Regions from separate parts of the Micromonospora fiedleri genome, predicted to be linked through region 3. Evidence: riboswitches for the same ligand, from Rfam matches in the RefSeq annotation. Region 3 holds a riboswitch; each other region holds the start of a gene.

Region 1 (4,648 bases), on a different contig from region 3:
GACTCGTGGTCGGGCGGGTCCTCACCGGCGGGTGGCGTGTGGGTGCCGATGCCGGTCAGGTGGTGCGAGCCCGACCCGACTCGGCCAGGTGAGGTTGCAAAGCCAGCCAGTGGTCGTGAGCCTGCCGAGGTCAGGCGGTCGGAGGGCCGCGCCGGGTCGGTTCACCGGGGCCGGCGGCGAGGCGTACGGCGGCAGGCCGGGCGCTGGCGCGGACGGCTCCGGCATCGGTGTGCTCGGAGTGCGGCACCACGGCTGCGGCATGCACAACGCTCACGGGCGAGACGAGCGCCGACTCGTCCCGGGAGAACAGCGCTGACGTGTTCCAGGACGAGAACAGCGCTGACGCGTTCCAGGACGAGGTGAGCGCTGACGCGTTCCAGGACGAGGTGAGCGTCGACTCGTCGTTGCGGGGCCGGGTGCGCGTTGACGCCAGGGTGAGTGTCGACTCGTTGTTGCCGGGCCAGAGGGCTCGGGCGGTCGCGGGGGCGTCCCCGGGGCGGTTGGGCAGTGCGGCGGCGGGCGGGGCGGCCGGGAGGTCTGCGGTGCCGTCGGGTAGGCCGGTGGCTGTGATGCCGCCGAGGCCGACGGCCAGGATGAGTGCCGTCAGCGCCAGGCGGGTCAGATCCGCCAGCGGGCAGCGCGTCACCGACCACAGTGGACGGGTGAACGCGAGACTCGGCACGCGGTCAAACCTATCGCCCTTGCGGGACAACCGCAGCGGCCCGTTCGTTCAGGGGTGGCGAAGGCCACCACGCGCGGGACGGATGTGCGGCAGGGATCCGGGCTACGACGTGGTGCCGGCCACTGGCTCCTCGGTGAATAGCGCCAGCAGGTCGCCGACCTGGCGATCGGCCTCGGCGGGGTGCCGGAATCGACCGGACGGGTTGAGGGTGTACTCGTTGCGTCGCCCGACGCGGGTGCGCTGGAGGTAACCCTCGGCCTCCAGGTCGGCGACGATGGCCTGAGCGGCCCGTTCGGTCACGCCCACCTCGTCGGCGACGTCGCGGAGCCGGGCGGTGGGGTTGCGTGCGATGGCGAGCAGTACGTGCCCGTGGTTGGTGAGAAAAGTCCAGTTACGGGCGTTCTCCCGCTCGCCTGTCGTTGCCATGTCGCCCATCGTATGGGCCTTTCAGCTTTTTCGGGCTATGCCGTCGGGCCCTGCACCCGCTCGGCCCGGAGCGCAAGCGTCCGGGGATACCTGAAATCCATATCACGCATTCCTTGACGCGGCTTGCGCTGCGTGTGACCGTTGGACCAGCCCGTGACCAGTGTCGGCCCGGGATGACCAGGCATCGCATGAGTAGCGAGGGGGCGCCGGATGAGTCGACCCGGACCGATCGGAACAGAGCTGCGGCCGGAGCGGGAACTGCTCACCGCGGATCTTCCGGGCGCGCCACAGCTGGCGCTTGCCGAACTGATGGCCGGTAATCGGCGGTTCGTCACCGATACGGCGTGGCATCCCAATCAGAACGCCGGACGTCGCGCTGCCGTCGCCGGCGAGCAGCATCCGTTCGCGGTGATCGTGGGCTGCTCCGACTCCCGGCTGGCCGCCGAGATCATCTTCGATCGCGGGCTGGGTGACCTCTTCGTGGTCCGTACCGCCGGGCACACCGTCGGCCCGGAGGTGCTGGGCAGCGTCGAGTACGCGGTGTCGGTGCTGCGTACGCCGCTGGTGGTGGTGCTCGGGCACGACTCCTGCGGTGCCGTGCAGGCGGCCCGGGCGGCGCTGGCCACCGGCACTGCCCCCACGGGTCACCTGGGTGCGGTGGTGGACGCCGTGGTGCCCAGCCTGCGCCAGGCGCAGGCCGCCGGGGTGAACGACCTGAACGAGATCGTCGACATTCACATCGCGCAGACCGTGACGGCGATGCTGGGATCGTCGGCGACGCTGGCCGCCGAGGTCTCCGCCGGGCGTTGCGCGGTGGTCGGCATGTCGTACCGGCTGGCCGCCGGCGAGGTCCGGGCGGTGGCTGCGGAACCGGCGGAGCTGGTCGCCGAGGTCGCGGCGCCCGTCGCCTGACGGCGAGCGCCGGGCCGCCGAGGGCGTCAGCAGACGAGCTGAGGGCCGCCCCACCGGACGGCGGGACGGCCCTCGAAGCGATGCTGGACGTGCGCTAGTACATCGAGACGTGCACGTGGTCTGTGTGGTTCGACGGGCCGCTGTAGGAACTCCAACCGGTCGCCGGGAACCAGATCTGCCGGTTCCAGATCACGTAGTAGACACCCAACCGGTCGGCGTTACGGACCAGGAACGCGGCCAGGTTGTTGCCGTAGATCCGGGTGTCGTCGTTGTACCAGGGGCGGAAACCGCTGTTCTGCAACGACCAGTCACATGCTCGGCCCTTGGGGTGTTCCCACTTGTCACCCGGTCGGTAGCAGCCGACGAACCGGTTGAAACCGGCGCGCTTGACCTCCTTGTACATGTGCAGGGTGCGTGCCGTGATGCAGCCGGACGTGGTCGGGTCGTTCTGGTTGCACGACTCGGACTTCCAGCCGCCGTCGGCTGCCCGGTTGGGGCCGGGTCGGGCGACCGGAGAGGTGGCGGCCACCAGGCCGCCGGTGAGACCGACGCCACCGACCAGGCGGAGCGACTTCTCCGCGTCGCTCTTCTTGCGGGCCATGTCGTTGGTCAGCTTCTGCTGCTCGCGTACCTCGGCGTCGAGCGCCAGCTTGGCCGTCTCGGCGCGGCGCTTGACCGCGTTGACCTCACCCAGCTTCTTGCTGTTGACCAGGTTCAACTCGTCGAGCGCGGCGGCGCGGTGGATGAACGAGTCGGGGGCGTTGCTCTGCAACAGCATGGCGATCGCGCCCACCCGGCCGGTCCGGTACGACTGGGTGGCGATCTCGGCGACCTGTGGGGCGAGGGCGTCCAGGTCGGCCTCGGCGCGGCGGACCTCGACGGCGAGCTTGAGCTGCTTCTTCTTGGACTTTTCCAGCTTGGACTTGGCCTTGGTGTAGTCCCGGTTCGTCGCCTCGATCAGCTCGTTGAGCATCGGCGGGTCGTCGTCATGGCCGGCCGGTTTGGGGGGCTTCGGCGCAGCCGTCGCCGGCAGCGGGCCGGCGAAGACGGCGAACGCGGCGAACACGGCCACCACGGGCGTCAACCAGCGGCGTAGGGGTGCCGTCACTGTCTTCCCTTCCATCGACCGCCGACCGGGTTAGCTGACGGGTTCGGGACGGAAGTGGCCCCTACCGCTGGTGCGGATTCACCCCACGTACCTGGGTTCCCGGCTCGCCTGGTGGCGATTGGGCGGTGGCACCGCAGGCGCCGGTGCGCGCCTTCGGCGGTGACCGGCAGTGAGGTTACCCGACGGTCGGTCTGGTCCTCTACGCGCCGAACCCGGCAAGATGTGTCATTTCGTAATCGCACTGGGTGACGAGTGACACGCTTGTCGATCCTTTCGGTCGGCGTGCTCACGTTGAGGAGTGTCACCATGGGGTGTCGGTGCTCCTGTCCGGTTCGGGCCACTCCGAACGGGTGGCGGGGGGCGTGTGACGGGGACGCGGTGTGCTGAGGGCCTGGAGCGTCTCGGCCCGGTCCGTCGCCGGTCGCGGCTGGGCGACGGCCACGTCGTCGGGTGCTCCGGGCGCGGCGTTCGCGCCGGTGCGGCGCCGTCCGGCGGTGGTCACCACCGTGGCCAGGGCGGTGGTCAGCGGTACGGCGGCGATCAGCCCGAGCGTGGCCACCACGCTGCGGACGATCTCCTGGGCGAGGAACTCGCTGGTCACGATCTGACCCAGCGCGCGGGAGTCGGCGGTGAGCAGGAGCAGCAGCGGCAGCGACGCGCCGGCGTACGCCAGGACGATGGTGTTCACCACCGAGGCGATGTGCGCGCGGCCCACCCGTGTCGCCGAGCGGTACAACTCGCGGCGGGACAGGTTCGGGTTGGCGTGCGCCAACTCGGTGACCGCCGCGGCCTGGGTGACCGTGACGTCGTCCAGGACGCCCAGTGACCCGATGATGATGCCGGCCAGCAGCAGGCCGTGCAGGTCGACGTCGCCCCGGAACATCGACAGGGTGGTGGCGTCCTCGCTGCCGAAGCCGGTCAGGTGGGTCGCGTTGGTGGCGGCTAGGCCGAGCAACCCGGTGAGTACGAGCGCGCCGAGGGTGCCGAGTACGGCGACCGAGGTCTGCGCGGACACCCCGTGCGTCAGGTACAGCACCACGAACATGATCAACGCGGCGCCGACGATGGCGACGATCAGCGGCGGCTGGCCGGCGCTGATGCCCGGCAGCACGAAGGTGAGCAGGATGGCGAAGCTGGCCGCGAGGCCGGCCAGGGCGGCCAGCCCACGCAGGCGTCCGAAGGCGACGATGGCGGCGGCGAAGAGCACCCCCAGCCAGATCAGTGGCATACCGCGCTGGTGCTCGGCGATGTTGTAGGTGCTGATCGCCGGGTCCTCCGGGTCGATCAACGAGACCAGGATGACGTCGTCGTCGACGCTGACCGAGGGTGCGCCCGGCCCGGCCGGGATGGGGGCGTCCACGTGCTGGCCGGCGTCCGGGCCGTCCTGCACCCGTACCGTGACGGTGCCGCACGGGCCACCGGCCGTCGTCGGGGTGCCCTCCGGCACCGCGGGGTTGGGCGGACAGGGTTCGGTCACCACCCGGGTGACCGTGCCGTGGTACCGGGGCAGGTCGTCGCCG
Region 2 (4,648 bases), on a different contig from region 3:
GTCGGGTGGCACGGCTGCTGACCGGATTCGCCGTCGCCGCCGCGTTCGCCGTCGGTGCCTGGACGATGCCCGCACCCGCCGCTCATCCCGGTGATCTCGGACCGGCGGCGGGCCCTGCCGGGCAGCCCAGCATGGTCAGCTTCGCTCCGCCGACCGAGGCGCTGGCATCCGACCGGTGCGCCGCGATCCCACCGACGGCCGATGAACTGGTGAGCGGCGGCGACGACCGCCCCGGCGCTGGCGCCGCGACGACACCGGTGCCGTCGGCGCGGACGGAACAGGGCGTCGACCTGGCCGGCGCGGCTGCCGACGATCAGCCTCCTGCGGTGGACGCCTCGGGTCTGCGGTGCGGCCGCGCCCCGCCCGGCGCCTGATTCCCGCCCGTACCGTCGGTTGACCCGGACGGCCCTCGTACGGCTGTCCCGGTTGTGCCTTCCGCATTCCGCGCCGGCCGCCCGCCTGCGACGGGCCGCGGCGATCGGGCCCCCACCGTGGGTGTCCCGCCGCGCTCCACCACCTTGACGATCCGCCGCTACCCGGCGACCCGACACCGGCGGCACCCCCAGGCCGCCACATCCGCTCCCGCGAGGTATCGACATGGAGAAGACCGTTCTCTACCAGTTCCTGATCGACGCGCCTCGGGCCGCCGCCATCTGGTCGGTGCTGCTGGTGCTCGCGCTGGGCGTGCTCACCGCGCTCGTCGCCCGACCCGAGCCGGCCCCGCCGACCGACCGGACCCCGGACCTCCCGGACAACGACGAGGTCGCGGACCAGCGTCGCTACGCCGGTGAGGTTGCCGTCGCGGCGGCGGGCGCCGCGCAGAACGCCGGCCGCCACCGGGCGGCATGGCACCGCGCGCAGACGGAACTCGACCGCGCCTGGGCCGCGTACGACGAGGCCGAGGCCGCCGCCCGACGGCTCGCCGCCGCCACCGCCTGGCCCAGCCCCGGTACGCCCCGGACCCCCGCCGAGTACGCGGCTCGGGAGCGCTGGCTGCACCACGCCGCGATGACGGCATACTGGCGCGGCGACCTGACGGGGCGGCAGCTCGCCGACGCGCTGGCTCACCGGGCCGGCTGGGATCCCCGACGGCACCCCGCCGAGCAGGAGATCTTCCTGGCCCGCGTGGTACGTGACGGCCGCCTCGCGGCGTACCAGGCCGCCGCGCAGCAGGAACGCGACGCCTGGCGGACCGCGGAACTCGCCGCCGACGCCGCCCGCGCGCTCTCCACCGAGGCGTACGCCGCAGCGCAGCGGCTACGGCCGAACCCGCTGCCGGTGCCGCGTCGGGTGGTCGTCGGCCGGCCCGCAGCGGCCCTGCGCTGGCGGCCGGCCCGGGTGGGATGAGCCGTCGCCTCCTCGCCAGTTCAGCGACAGGTGGGCCGAAATTCGGTGACCCCGGTCACAGCAATTGCCGAATCGGTCAACGTGGGTCAGACGTCGAAGGCGGGGCGCAATGTGCGGGGCATTGTGAACGTCCGGTCCGGTTACCGCCTCGACAGGGATGTCCGCGAGTGCTGTCCCATTGAGCGACGACAGTTCCGCGATACCCGAAAATAATCGCACCGGGCCAGGTTTAAGCAGGTCAGGGCAGGCTTGGCAGGAGCGATACCGACCAGTAGTGTCGCCCTGTCCGGTGCGGTAAATGATCGCAAGTGGCGACGCCGCGCCGACCCGCTCAATCGTGATCACACGAACCGGGGAACCACTGCACCACTTGGGGTGAATCCGCGAGCCACGGCTCGCGGTAGGGCGATCTTCCCGCCCGAATCCGTCAGCTAACCCGGTCGGCGGTGTCGGAAGGAGTTCCTGTCCTCGTGCAGCACAATTCGATCCCCCCGATATTCCCCCGCCTCCACGGCACCGTGGTGCCTGCGCTCGCCGGTCCGCTCTCCGCAGCCTGAGCCAGGCCCCACCCGTCCACCCCTCAGCCCGTGGAGGATCTCGTGAAGCACACCCTCAAGCGTCAGCTCCGTAAGCTGGCCACCGAACGCCCCTATCAGCTCCTCGCCACATCGGCGGCGGCCCTCGTGCTGGCCACCGGCGCCGGTGCCCTGGTCGCCCGGACCGACGACAACCTGGGCGACGCGCCCACCGCGACCGCCGTGGCCGAACTGCGCGACGACAGTGCGGCCTCCCGTTCCCTGGCGCGGGTCGCCACCGCCCCCAGCAGCGCCGCTCCCAGCAGTGCCGACCCGAGCAGCGCCCCGAGCAGCGCCGCCCCCGGCAGTGCCGCGCCGAGCAGCGCAGCTGCCTCGCCGTCGGCGCGGGCCGCCACCGCGGACCCGGACGTGGCCAGTAAGAAGGCCGCCCCGAAGCCGCCGGCGGAAAAGGTGCTGTCGTACGACTACCAGGCCCAGATCAACGGTTACTACTGCGGCCCGGCAGCGGTGCGCAACGCGCTCAGCGCCGCCGGCATCGAGCGCGGCCAGGAGACCCTCGCCGCCCAGATGGGCACCACCTTCGCCGGCACCAACTCGGCGTACGACACCACTCGGGCGCTCAACGCCGCGGTCAAGGGCGAGCCGTACAAGACCACGATGATCCCCGGCGGCGCGGCGACCCCGGCCCAGATGGACCAGCTTCAGGCTGATGTCGTGGCGGCGATCTCCGACGGGCGTGGCGTCGTGGTGAACGTCGCCGGCAGCGTCGTGGACACCGCCGGTGGCTGGCACTCCTTCCCCGGCGGCCACTACGTCGCCGTGGTCGGCTACGAGGACGAGGGCCGGATGGTGAAGATCGCCGACTCGGCCGACGCGTCGTACTACTCGTACTGGTTGAGCACGATCGACCTGGCCAACTGGGCTGCCACCCGGGGCTATTCGTCCTGATACCTGCTGTTCGTGCCGGGCGTCGACCCTTCGGGGTCGGTGCCCGGTGTCGTATCCCGGTCGCGGCTCTCGCCGACCGGCCCGGGCGGTGGCAGACTGCCCGACATGATCACGGAGTCGGGTGAGCGGGGCAGCGCGCCGGTGTTGTTGCTGCTGCACGGGATGGGCGCCACCGGCGACGTGTGGCTGCGCTGCGCGCCGCTGCTGCACCAGCGGTGGCCGGGACGGTGGATGGCCCCCGATCTGGCTGGCCACGGCGCGTCACCCCCGCTGCCGGCGTACTCGTTCGCCGCACTCGCCGATCAGGTCGCCGCGAGCCTGCACCCCGGCGATCGGGTGATCGTGCTGGGCCACTCGCTCGGCGGGGTGGTCGGTCTGGCGCTCGCCGCCGTGAGCCGGGCGGTCACCGTCGACGCGGTGGTCGGGCTCGGCATCAAGGCGGTCTGGTCCCCGGCGGAGTTGTCCCGCGCCACGGATCTGGCCGCCCGCCCGGTCACCTGGTTCGACAACCGCGACGAGGCGGCGCGCCGGTACCTGCGGGTCGCCGGGCTGGCCGACCTGCTCGGCCCGGAGGATCCCGCCGTGGCGGCCGGATTACGGCAGGAAAACGGCCGGTGGCGGTTGGCGATGGACCCGAGTGCCTTCGGTGTCGGCGAGCCCGACCTGGGCGCCCTGCTCGCCACGATCGACGCGCCGGTCCTGCTGGCCCGTGGCGAGCACGACCCGATGGTCACCGACGCGCAGCTCAAGGAGTACGGCGTACCGGTGGTGACGCTGCCCGGGCTCGGCCACAACGCCCACGTCGAGGATCCGGCGGCCGTACTGGCGCTGCTCGACGCCGTACGGTGACCGGTCCTGGTCAGGGCCGTTCGCCGTCGCCGGCCTGCTCGGGGGAGGCATGTTCCGTGGACTTGCGTAACCACAGGACCACCCCGAGCACTCCTGCCACTGCGCTGCTGATCGCGATCGCTGTCTCCGCCAGTTCGGGCCAGTCGTCCATGAACGGGTAGACACGCGAGAGGACCATCCCGACGAAGCAGTACAGCAGCAGAGCGACGGCGACGACGCGCTGGAGAATCATGGCCCTCATTGGAGCACAGTGTCGCGAGCGACCGTCGGGGCACCATCCACAGTGTTCAGAACTGAGCCGGCCGCCCGCCGGGCCGGTACCCGGCGGCGGCATCGCTCAGGTGGCGGGGGAGAACGGGGCGTCGCTGGCGGACCGGGGGGCCGGGGCGGCCCAGTGCGGGTCCAGTTCGCGCCGGGCGGCGGTCAGGAACCCCTCGGCGTACGTCTCGGTCGGGAAGTCCCCCAGGTACCGGCGGCGGGTGGCCCACCGGGCCTCGGCCAGGGGGTCGGTGTCCAGCAGTCGGGTCAGCACCTCGTCCACCTCGTCCAGGTCCCGACGCAGCACGTAGCCGGAGGCGGCCAGCGGGAACCGTTCCAGGAACCGGTCGCCGTCGACCCCGGTGTCGGTGACCGCGTACGGCTTGCCGGAGTGCAGCCAGTCGGACACCACCCCGGAGACGTCGGAGATCAGGGCGTCCGCGCGGTTCACCGACTCGGCCAGGGTCAGCGCGCCGGCGGCGGCACCGAACAGGTGCGGGCGACCGGTGCGGGCCCGGTCGGCGGCCAGCAGGTCGTGCAGCCGCCCCAACTGGCGGGCCGAGGCCGGGTTGTGGGCGGTGTACGGGTGGGGCCGCACGATCACCGTGGCCCCCCGGTCGAGCAGCCGGGTCAGCAGGGCCTCGGCGAACGGCAGAGAACAGTAGTCGGCGTCGGCGTGGTGCCCGGTCCAGGTGGGGGTGTAGAGCACG
Region 3 (4,648 bases):
GCTGGCGGCCCTGTCCCGCACCACCGGCCGGGGCATGCGCGACATCGTCGCGACCATCCAGCGTGAGCAGGACGAGGCGATCCGCTCCCCCGGTTCCGGGGTGACGCTCGTCTCCGGCGGCCCCGGCACCGGCAAGACGGCGGTGGCCCTGCACCGTGCCGCCTATCTGCTCTACGCCGACCGGAGCCGGTACGCCGGAGGCGGCATCCTGGTCGTCGGCCCGTCCTCGGTCTTCGTCTCCTACATCGCCTCGGTGCTGCCGTCGTTGGGCGAGGACAACGCCACCCTGCAGTCGCTGGGCAGCATCTTCCCCGGCCTGGTCGCCACCCGCACCGACCCGCCCCGGGTGGCCGCGATCAAGGGATCGTTGCGGATGCGGCGGGTCCTGGAGCGCGCCGTGCGGGACACCGCGCCGGGCGCCCCCACCGAGTTGCGGCTGCTCTACCGGGGACAGCTGCTGCGGTTGGAGCGGGCCGAGCTGAACACGGTCTGGAACCGTGCGCTGCCCCGTGGCGCCCGCCGCAACGAGGTACGCCGGGCCGGCTTCGACGGCATCCTCGCCGCGCTCTGGGCCCAGGCCCGCCGGTTGGGCATCGCCGGCCTGCCCGAGCAGCGCGCCTTCGAGGACGAGTTGATCGACCGTAGCGACTTCCGGGAGTTCCTCAAGGCCTGGTGGCCCCGGCTGCATCCCCGGCACGTGCTCGGCTGGCTGGCCGACCACGAGCGGCTGCGCCGGTACGCCGGTGGCATCCTGTCCGGGGCCGAGATCCGGCTGCTGGGCGAGGCCTACCGAGGGCTGGCCACTCACGGCCCGACGGTCGCCGACACCGCGCTGCTCGACGAGCTGGACACGCTGCTCGGTAAGCCGGTACGCCCGGCCCGGGCCAAGCGGGATCCGTTCCAGCTGGCCGGCGGCGTACGGGAGCTGAGCACCTTCGCCGACCGGCAGCGGGCCGCCCGACAGGCCGCCCGCGAACGCCCGGAGGACTACCGGGACTACGCCCACGTGGTGGTCGACGAGTCGCAGGACGTCTCGCCGATGCAGTGGCGGATGATCGGCCGGCGGGGCCGGTTGGCCTCGTGGACCGTGGTCGGTGACCCGGCGCAGACCGCCTGGACGGGAGACCCGCAGGAGCTGAACCGCGCTCGGGAGCAGGCCCTGGGTCGGCGTCCGCGTCACCGGTTCACCCTCACCACCAACTACCGCAACTCGGCGGAGATCTTCGCGGTGGCGGCCGAGGAGATCCGCCGGGTGTACCCGGATCTCCCGCTGCCCACGGCGGTCCGCTCCACCGGAGTCGACCCGGTGCAGCTCGTGGTGCCGGCCGCCGAGTTGACGACGAGCGTGGTGTCGGCCGCGCGCACCCTGCTCGGCGAGGTCGAGGGCACCGTCGGAGTGATCACTCCGGTGCCGCGGCGGGACGAGGTGACGGGCTGGCTCGATGGCCTCGGCGGCGACCGCCTGCAGGTGGTGACGAGCCTGGAGGCCAAGGGCATGGAGTACGACGCGGTGGTGCTGGTCGCGCCGAGTGAGATCCGCGCGGTGCCCGATTCCGGTGTGCGTACGCTCTACGTCGCGCTGTCCCGGGCCACCCAGCGGCTCACCACGGTCGATGTGGCCACCTGACACCGAGCTACCGCAATTCGCCACAAATGATACTTTCGTCCGATTTCCTGGTGACCGGACGAACACCACGAGTCACACCGGCTGCACGGGTCACAGCAGCACCGGTAGGCTCGGACCCGGCCTCCGCCAGGCGGCACCCACCGGTGCCGGCGGTGGTCGCCGCCTAATCGCCCGCAGGGGCGAGCCGGGGAACCATGTTCCTGGGGTGCATCCGCGCACGCGCGGTAGGGATCTTCCGTCCCGAACCCGTCAGCTAACCCGGTCGGCGGCTGACGGAAGGACATGTGCATGCCAGCAGTGGCAACCGTGAAACCGGCCGCCCGAACGGCGGCCCTGATCTGCGCGGCGCTCGCTCTCGCCGTAGGCGTCGCGCTCGTTCCCGGCCCGGCCGCGGCACACGGGTTACTGGCGGCGGCTCCCGCCGACGTCGGTGACGAGGGGGGCACCCCGGCGCTGCGCGCCCAACTGGAGGCGGCCAGCAAGGGCTACCTCGACGCCAAGGCCGCGCTGGACCGTTCGGTCAAGCGACAGAAGCAACTGGCCACACAGCTCACCGCCACCGAGAACCAGCTCACCGAACGCGGTGCCAAGGTCGCCGAGATCGCCGCACAGGCGTACCGCAGCGGCCGGCTCGGCGCGGCGTCGGCGCTGCTCAACAGTGGCTCTCCGGCCGGCTTCATGGACCGGGCGGCGGCGCTGGACGCGGTGGCCGCCAACGAGGAGCGTGCCCTGGGTGAGCTGCGGGCCACCCGCGACGAGGTCAGCAGGACCAAGCAGGCGCTGGACGTCGAGGTCCAGGAGCAGCGCAAGCAGGTCGCGGTGATGGCCAAGCGCAAGGACCAGGCCGAGCGGGCACTGACCGTGGCCAACGAGCGGGCGGAGGCGGCCGAACGCGCCCAGGCCGCGGAACGCGCCGCCCGCACCCCGAGCCGTGGTGGCGGTTCCAGCCCGACGGCCAAGCCCGCGCCCCGCAACTCGGACGGCTCGTGGCCCTCGGAGTCGTGCAGTGTCAACGACCCGACCCCGGCCAACGGCTGCATCACCCCGCGCACGCTGCACGCGCTCAACCAGGCCAAGGCGGCCGGCTTCACCCGGTACGTCTCCTGCTACCGCTCGGGCGGCTCGGGCGAGCACCCCAAGGGCCGGGCCTGCGACTTCGCCGCGCAGAAGAACGGCTTCGGTGGGGTCGCCACGGGCGGCGACCGGACGTACGGCAACAACCTGGCGGCGTACTTCGTCAACAACGCCGACCGGCTCGCCGTGCTCTACGTGATCTGGTACAAGCAGATCTGGCTGCCCAGCAGCGGCTGGAAGTCCTACAGCGGCGGTCGCGGCGACCCGTCCAGCGACCACACCAACCACGTGCACCTGTCGGTGTACTGACCCGTTCACACGACGCCGCCGGGTGGGACTTCCACCCGGCGGCGTCGCATCGTGCCCGCACGGCGAAACGCCGCACTCCCCCGCCCGTCGACGCGCGCGAATCCGCCACCTTGGTTACCGTCTAAGACGGAAGTGGACATTTCGCCACGAGGGGGCGCAACTCGCATGAGACAACCCACCACGCGGTTCACCCGGTCCGGCACCTGCGGGTGGGCCCGGTGACCGGGCACGTCATGGTCTTCGCGCCCACACCGCTGCTGACCGTCACCGTCGACCAGCCCAGCGACGTACCGGAGCTGCACCTGCACCCCGGCGGACAGGGCGTCTGGCAGGCCCGGATGGTGCTGTCGCTCGGTGTCGACGTGGTGCTCTGCACGGCGCTCGGCGGCGAGATCGGGGAGGTCCTGGCGCCGCTGCTGGTCAGCGAGGGAGTGGACCTCAAGCTGGTGAACCGCGACTCCGGCGGCAGCGGCGGGTACGTGCACGACCGCCGCGGGGGCACCCGGCAGGAGATCGTCGACGTGCCCGGCCAACCGTTGAGCCGGCACGAGCTGGACGAGTTGTACAACCTCGCCCTCAGCGAAGGGCTACGCGCGGAGGTGTGCGTGCTCAGCGGTCCGAACGACCCGTCACTGGTGCCCGCCGACCTGTACCGGCGCTTCGCCGCCGACCTCGGCGCCAACGGCAGCCGGGTGGTGGTGGACCTCAGTGGCGAACACCTGACGGCGGTCGTGGACAGCGGCGTGTTCTTCCTCAAGGTCAGCCACGAGGAGCTGATCGCGGACGGCCGAGCCGCCGACGACGACGAGGAACAGCTCACCCGCGCCATGTACGACCTGCACGCCGCCGGCGCGGAGAACGTGGTGGTCAGTCGGGCCGAGAAGCCGGCGCTGGCCCTGGTCGACGGCGAGGTGTTCGAGGTGCTGATGCCCCAACTGGAAGCGGCCGACCCGCGTGGCGCGGGCGACTCGATGACCGCCGGGGTGGCCGCCGTGGTGGCCCAGGGCGGCGACGTCCGCACCGCCATCCGTACCGGGGCGGCGGCGGGTGCGCTGAACGTCACGCGCCACGGGCTGGGCACCGGCCGGGTCGACTCGATCACCGGCCTGGTGGAGCGGGTGCAGCTGGAGCCGGCGAGCATCCGGCCGCAGCACCGCACGACCCCCGACGAGCTGGCCCACCGGGCGGGCGGGCGATGACGCTGCGGGTCCTGATCACCAACGACGACGGGATCGCCGCTCCCGGCATCCACGCGCTGGCCCGGGCCGCCGTCGACCGGGGTCTGGACGTGGTGGTGGCCGCCCCGCTGGAGGAGGCCAGCGGCACCAGCGCCGCGATGAGCGCGATCGAGCAGGACGGTCGGGTGGTGGTCCACCAGCACCCGCTACCGGACCTGGACGGCATGCCCGCCTTCGCGGTCGGCGGTTCTCCCGGCTTCATCGCGCTCATCGCCGTGCACGGCGCTTTCGGGCCACCGCCGCAGGTGCTGCTGTCCGGAATCAATCGTGGTGCCAACGCCGGTCGCGCGGTGCTGCACTCCGGCACCGTGGGTGCCGCGTTCACCGCCGCCGCGAACGGCTGTGCGGCGATGGCGGTGTCCCTGGACGTCCTGTCGGCCGGTGAGGCCACCGCGGCCAG
Region 4 (4,648 bases), on a different contig from region 3:
GTCGGCAGCTGAGCAAGGCCTGAACAGCTACGGGGTACGGCGGGCTCACGTGGTCCGTCGTACCCCGTATTCATATTTACCCGCGTGACTATAACGAAATGATCGACACCCTTTGTGCGCAACCGGTCGCGCAAACGTGAATCGTTCGTTGGTCGCCTTGATTCCGCCCGGTGCCTTCCCTAATGTTGGGCACCGACCGCCGTAGGTCGTCTGTTCCGCCCCTCTACCGCCCGCGGGACACCCGGCGGTCGGTTGCAAAGGAGTCGCTGCCGGTGGCAACCATGCCCCTCCATCGTCACGTGCCCGGACGGTCGAGCCGTCCAGGTGGTCTGCGGAGAGCCGCTCACCGTCTGCTCGTCCTGGTGGCTGCCGCCGCAGTCGGCGCTGGCCTGCTCTCCGCCCCCGCGCACGCCGAGCCCTCGGTGGAGGAGATCGAGCGTCAGATCGACAAGCAGTGGCAGCAGCTTGAGCCCACCATCGAGCAGTACAACAAGGTGCGGTCGCAGCTGAAGGTCAACCGGAAGAAGTCGGCCGACCTGCAGAAGAAGATCCAGCCGCTGGCCCTGGAAGCCGAACTGGCCATGAACCGGGTGGCGGACCTCGCCTCGCGGTACTACGTGAACGGACCGTCCCAGGAAATCGGCGCGGTGCTGCTGAACGCCAAGCCGGACCTGCTCGGCGAGCAGATGGCCATGCTGGAGCGGCTGGCGGCGTACGAGCGCCAGCAGCTCGAGAGCGTGATGAAGGTCCGCAAGAAGTACGACACGCAGAAGGCCAAGCTCGACGCGCTGATCGCCGACCAGGAGGCGAAGGAAAAGCAGCTCGCGGCGAAGAAGAAGCAGATCGATGCCAAGATCAAGCAACTTGAGCGGTCGCTGCCGGTGACCACGGTCAAGACCACCAACTGCCCGACCATCAACGGGGTGGTCAGCGCGGCGGCCCGCACCGCCATCAAGGTGGCCTGCGCCCAGGTCGGCAAGCCGTACGTCTGGGGTGCCACCGGCCCGAACTCGTTCGACTGCTCCGGGCTGACCCAGTACGCGTACAAGGCCGCCGGCATCTACCTGACGCACTTCACCGGTGCGCAGTGGAACGAGGGCAAGGCCATTTCCAGGTCTGAGGCCCGCCCCGGCGATCTGGTCTTCTTCCGCAGTGACCTGAGTCACGTCGGCCTCTATCTGGGCAACAATCTGATGGTGCACGCACCCAGAGCGGGCAAGCCGGTGAACGTCTCCCCGATCACCACGATGCCGATCGCCGGGTTCCGCCGACCCGGCTGAGCGAGCAGACAGGAACATCACCAGGGCCCTCGGTCAAGCGACCGGGGGCCCTGTTCGTTGTCGGATTTGTGCACCGTGAGTGATGGTGTGGATGTGTTGCGTATCGACGGGGATCGTCCCTACGCTGGGCAATCGTCGGGTCCGATGGCAGTTCCGTCCACCAGGGGCGGTAACGGTCCGACACCGCCGAGTCGCTTGCGCGAGCCGGGGATCCAGGTTCCCGGGGTGAATCCGCGATCACCGCGGTAGGGCGCTCCCTTCCCGCCCGAACCCGTCAGCTAACCCGGTAGGCGGTACGGGAAGAAGGAGTACGGAGCCCGGTGGCACACCATGCCCCGCGGCCACCGTCAGCACGGCCGGCGACGCCCGGCCCGACGACGGCTGCGCCGCGATCCCGCTGGTACCGCTGCACCACCGCACTCGCCGCCCTGTCCGCGACCGCCGTCATGCTGACCGGCGGCGCGACGGCGGCCCACGCCGAGCCGACGGTCGACGCCATCGAGCGCCAGATCGACGCGGACTGGAACCGGCTCGAACCACTCATCGAACGCCACAACGCCACCCGGCAGGATCTCGCCGGCAAGCGCCGGGAGGCCGACGCCCTGGCCGCTCGGATCGCACCGCTTGAGCAGCAGGTCGACGCGGCGATGACCCGGGTCGGCGCGCTGGCGGCACGGGCGTACAAGGGCGGCACGGTCGGTGCCGTCAACGCCCTGCTGGACAGCAGGTCGCCCGGCGAGGTCGTGGAGCAGATCGGCCTGCTCGACCGCTACGCCCACTTCCAGCAACAGGACGTACGCGAGGCGAGCGAACTGCGCGACGAACTCACCACCGCCAAGGCCGGGCTGGAGCGCACCATCGACCAGTTGGCCCGTACGGAGGCCGAGTTCGCGCAGAAGCGCCGCCAGATCGACGCCGAGATCGACCGGTTGCAGCGGCTCCGGCTGCGGGCGTACGGCAATGGAGGCGGCGGCCCGCTGCGTCCGGCGCCCTGCCCGGCCGGCTATCCGGGCGGGCCGGCGGGGGTGGCGGTGAAGTTCGCCTGCGCCCAGATCGGCAAGCCGTACGTGTGGGGGGCCGAGGGACCCCACGCGTACGACTGCTCGGGTCTGATGCTGGCCGCCTGGGCGCGGGCCGGGGTGGCGCTACCGCACAACGCGGCCCGGCAGCGTCAGGTCACCGCGTCGGTCAGCCGCAGCGCCCTACGCCCGGGTGACCTGGTCTTCTACTACCGCGATCTGCACCACGTCGGCATGTACGTGGGTGACGGCTGGGTGGTGCACGCCTCCCGCGCCGGTCAGCCGGTGAAGATGAAACGGATGGACACCAGCCCCATCCACAGCTTCGGCCGACCCGGCTGAGCGTGGTCCTGGCTGAGCTTGGGCCTGGCGTTGGCGTGGTCCTGCCGGAGGCGTGGGCCTGGCGTTGGCGTGGTCAGCGGGTCGGCCAGGTGCGCCAGTTCTGCCAGGCCCGGCTCGGCGTCGGCCCGCGCTGCCCCTGGTAGCGGGAGCCGTAGACGGCCGATCCGTACGGGTGCTCGGCCGGCGAGGAGAGCCGGAAGATGCAGAGCTGACCGATCTTCATGCCGGGCCAGAGGGTGATCGGCAGGTTCGCCACGTTGGACAGTTCCAGCGTGACGTGCCCGGAGAAGCCGGGGTCGATGAAGCCGGCGGTGGAGTGGGTGAGCAGGCCCAGGCGCCCCAGGCTGGACTTGCCTTCCAGTCGACCGGCCAACTGGTCGCCGAGGGAGATGACCTCCAGGGTGGAGGCGAGCACGAACTCGCCCGGGTGCAGCACGAAGGGCTCGCCGTCGGGCACCTCGACCGGTGAGGTCAGGTCGTCCTGCCGGGTCGCCGGGTCGATGTGGGTGTAGAGGTGGTTGTTGAAGACCCGGAACAGCTTGTCCAGGCGTACGTCGATGCTGGACGGCTGCACCAGCGTGGGCTCGAAGGGCTCCAGCGCGAGCGTGCCCGCCTTGATCTCGGAGACCAGGTCGCGGTCGGAGAGCAGCATCGCCACACCATACCGATATGGCTGACCTGCGTGTCGCGCTACCTGTCTAGAACGTATGTTCGATAAGATGTCGACATGGCTTCCTGGTCCGAATTCGCCGCTGACGAGCCTCGACTCGCCGACGAGATCCGCCTTCTCATGCAGCAGTACGGCCCGGGCTTCGGCTACCTGGCCACGGTCCGCGCCGACGGCGGGCCCCGGGTGCACCCGGTCTCCCCGGTGATCACCGACGACGGTCTCTACTGCTTTGTGATCGACTCGCCGAAGCGGCGCGACCTGGAACGCGACGGCCGCTATGCCCTGCACTCCTTCCCGCCGGAGGAGAGCGACGACGAGGCGTACGTCGCCGGTCGGGCCTGGCCGGTCACCGACGACGCCACCGTGGCCCGCCTGGCGCTTGCCGCCCGCGCCGCGCCGCAGGTCGACTGGCGGCTGTTCGAGTTCACGATCGAGGTCGCGATGCTCAGCCGTCGCGGCCACGCCAACTCCGACGTGCCGGGCGAGCACGGCGGGGTGCCGGCCGTCCAGGTCTGGCTCGATCCGACAGCCACCGCCCCGCAGGCGCAGCGGCCCGCGTCGTTGGCGGCCCACTCCGCCCGTCGCGCCCGCTGCGCGGCCTGACACCAGCCGGTGCCGGCCCCGTCGAACGGGACCGGCACCGGAGGCGGTACGTGCCGAAGGGCTCGCGTCAGGCGGCTCGGTAGGTGTTCCAGGCGCTGATCATGCGGCTGGCCTGGCCCGGAGTGAACTGGTACATGCAGGAGTCGTACGAGTAGTCCATGAAGTTGGTGATCGGGTCGAGGCCCGGGGCGGAGCAGGTGTCCCGACCGGTCGGGCAGCCGCTCGCCGGGGAAGCCTCCGCCGGGGTGTCCGAGACCTGGTCACCCGAGCCGGAGCAGCCGCCCTGGAAGGTGTGGTACAGGTTCAGCCAGTGCCCGACCTCGTGGGTGCCGGTGTCGCCCTGGTTGTAGTTGGTGGCCGTGCCGCCGGGCAGCGACTCACTCAGCACCACGACGCCGTCCATGCTGTTCAGCGTGGTCTGCGGGAAGGTCGCCCAGCCGAGCAGGTTGTTGCTCAGCGCCCCCAGGTAGATGTTCAGCGTGTTCTTGCCGCCGACCCGCAACTGGGTCTTCATCTGCCGCTCGGCGGTGGTGCCCTGCCGGATCGGGTACCACGACGTGTTGGTGACCCGGTTGATGCTCTGCAACTGGAAGGCGAAGGCGGTCGCCGCCCCACCGGTTGCCCCGCTGAACGCCTGGTTGAGCACGTTGATCTGCGATTGGATCATCGAGTCGGGGATGTTTCCGCCGGCGCGGGTGGTGTCCCTCCGGATCACGTGCACCACGACCGGGATG

The links. A riboswitch is a leader RNA that binds a small molecule or an ion and turns the genes downstream of it on or off. The one in region 3 is predicted to bind cyclic di-AMP.
Region 1: linked by a shared signal. The riboswitch ahead of JMF97_RS27350 (coiled-coil domain-containing protein) and the one ahead of JMF97_RS07025 (coiled-coil domain-containing protein) in region 3 are both predicted to bind cyclic di-AMP.
Region 2: linked by a shared signal. The riboswitch ahead of JMF97_RS25585 (C39 family peptidase) and the one ahead of JMF97_RS07025 (coiled-coil domain-containing protein) in region 3 are both predicted to bind cyclic di-AMP.
Region 4: linked by a shared signal. The riboswitch ahead of JMF97_RS12645 (C40 family peptidase) and the one ahead of JMF97_RS07025 (coiled-coil domain-containing protein) in region 3 are both predicted to bind cyclic di-AMP.

The regions. Positions count from the first base shown of each region.
Region 1 covers NZ_JAETXL010000012.1:123,951-128,598, reverse strand. The annotation lists gene JMF97_RS27365 (hypothetical protein) at 131-682, opposite strand; gene JMF97_RS27360 (helix-turn-helix transcriptional regulator) at 785-1,117, opposite strand; gene JMF97_RS27355 (carbonic anhydrase) at 1,418-2,020, shown strand; gene JMF97_RS27350 (coiled-coil domain-containing protein) at 2,115-3,128, opposite strand; cyclic di-AMP (ydaO/yuaA leader) riboswitch at 3,133-3,263, opposite strand; gene JMF97_RS27345 (YibE/F family protein) at 3,430-4,648, opposite strand, start outside.
Region 2 covers NZ_JAETXL010000010.1:154,396-159,043, reverse strand. The annotation lists gene JMF97_RS25595 (hypothetical protein) at 1-374, shown strand, start outside; gene JMF97_RS25590 (hypothetical protein) at 598-1,347, shown strand; cyclic di-AMP (ydaO/yuaA leader) riboswitch at 1,666-1,808, shown strand; gene JMF97_RS25585 (C39 family peptidase) at 1,935-2,831, shown strand; gene JMF97_RS25580 (alpha/beta fold hydrolase) at 2,937-3,680, shown strand; gene JMF97_RS25575 (hypothetical protein) at 3,691-3,912, opposite strand; gene JMF97_RS25570 (CDP-glycerol glycerophosphotransferase family protein) at 4,018-4,648, opposite strand, start outside.
Region 3 covers NZ_JAETXL010000002.1:668,161-672,808, forward strand. The annotation lists gene JMF97_RS07020 (HelD family protein) at 1-1,627, shown strand, start outside; cyclic di-AMP (ydaO/yuaA leader) riboswitch at 1,778-1,911, shown strand; gene JMF97_RS07025 (coiled-coil domain-containing protein) at 1,916-3,010, shown strand; gene JMF97_RS07030 (1-phosphofructokinase family hexose kinase) at 3,229-4,209, shown strand; gene surE (5'/3'-nucleotidase SurE) at 4,206-4,648, shown strand, end outside.
Region 4 covers NZ_JAETXL010000004.1:356,382-361,029, reverse strand. The annotation lists gene JMF97_RS12655 ((Fe-S)-binding protein) at 1-12, shown strand, start outside; gene JMF97_RS12650 (C40 family peptidase) at 267-1,280, shown strand; cyclic di-AMP (ydaO/yuaA leader) riboswitch at 1,455-1,588, shown strand; gene JMF97_RS12645 (C40 family peptidase) at 1,601-2,641, shown strand; gene dcd (dCTP deaminase) at 2,715-3,293, opposite strand; gene JMF97_RS12635 (pyridoxamine 5'-phosphate oxidase family protein) at 3,369-3,914, shown strand; gene JMF97_RS12630 (zinc metalloprotease) at 3,982-4,648, opposite strand, start outside.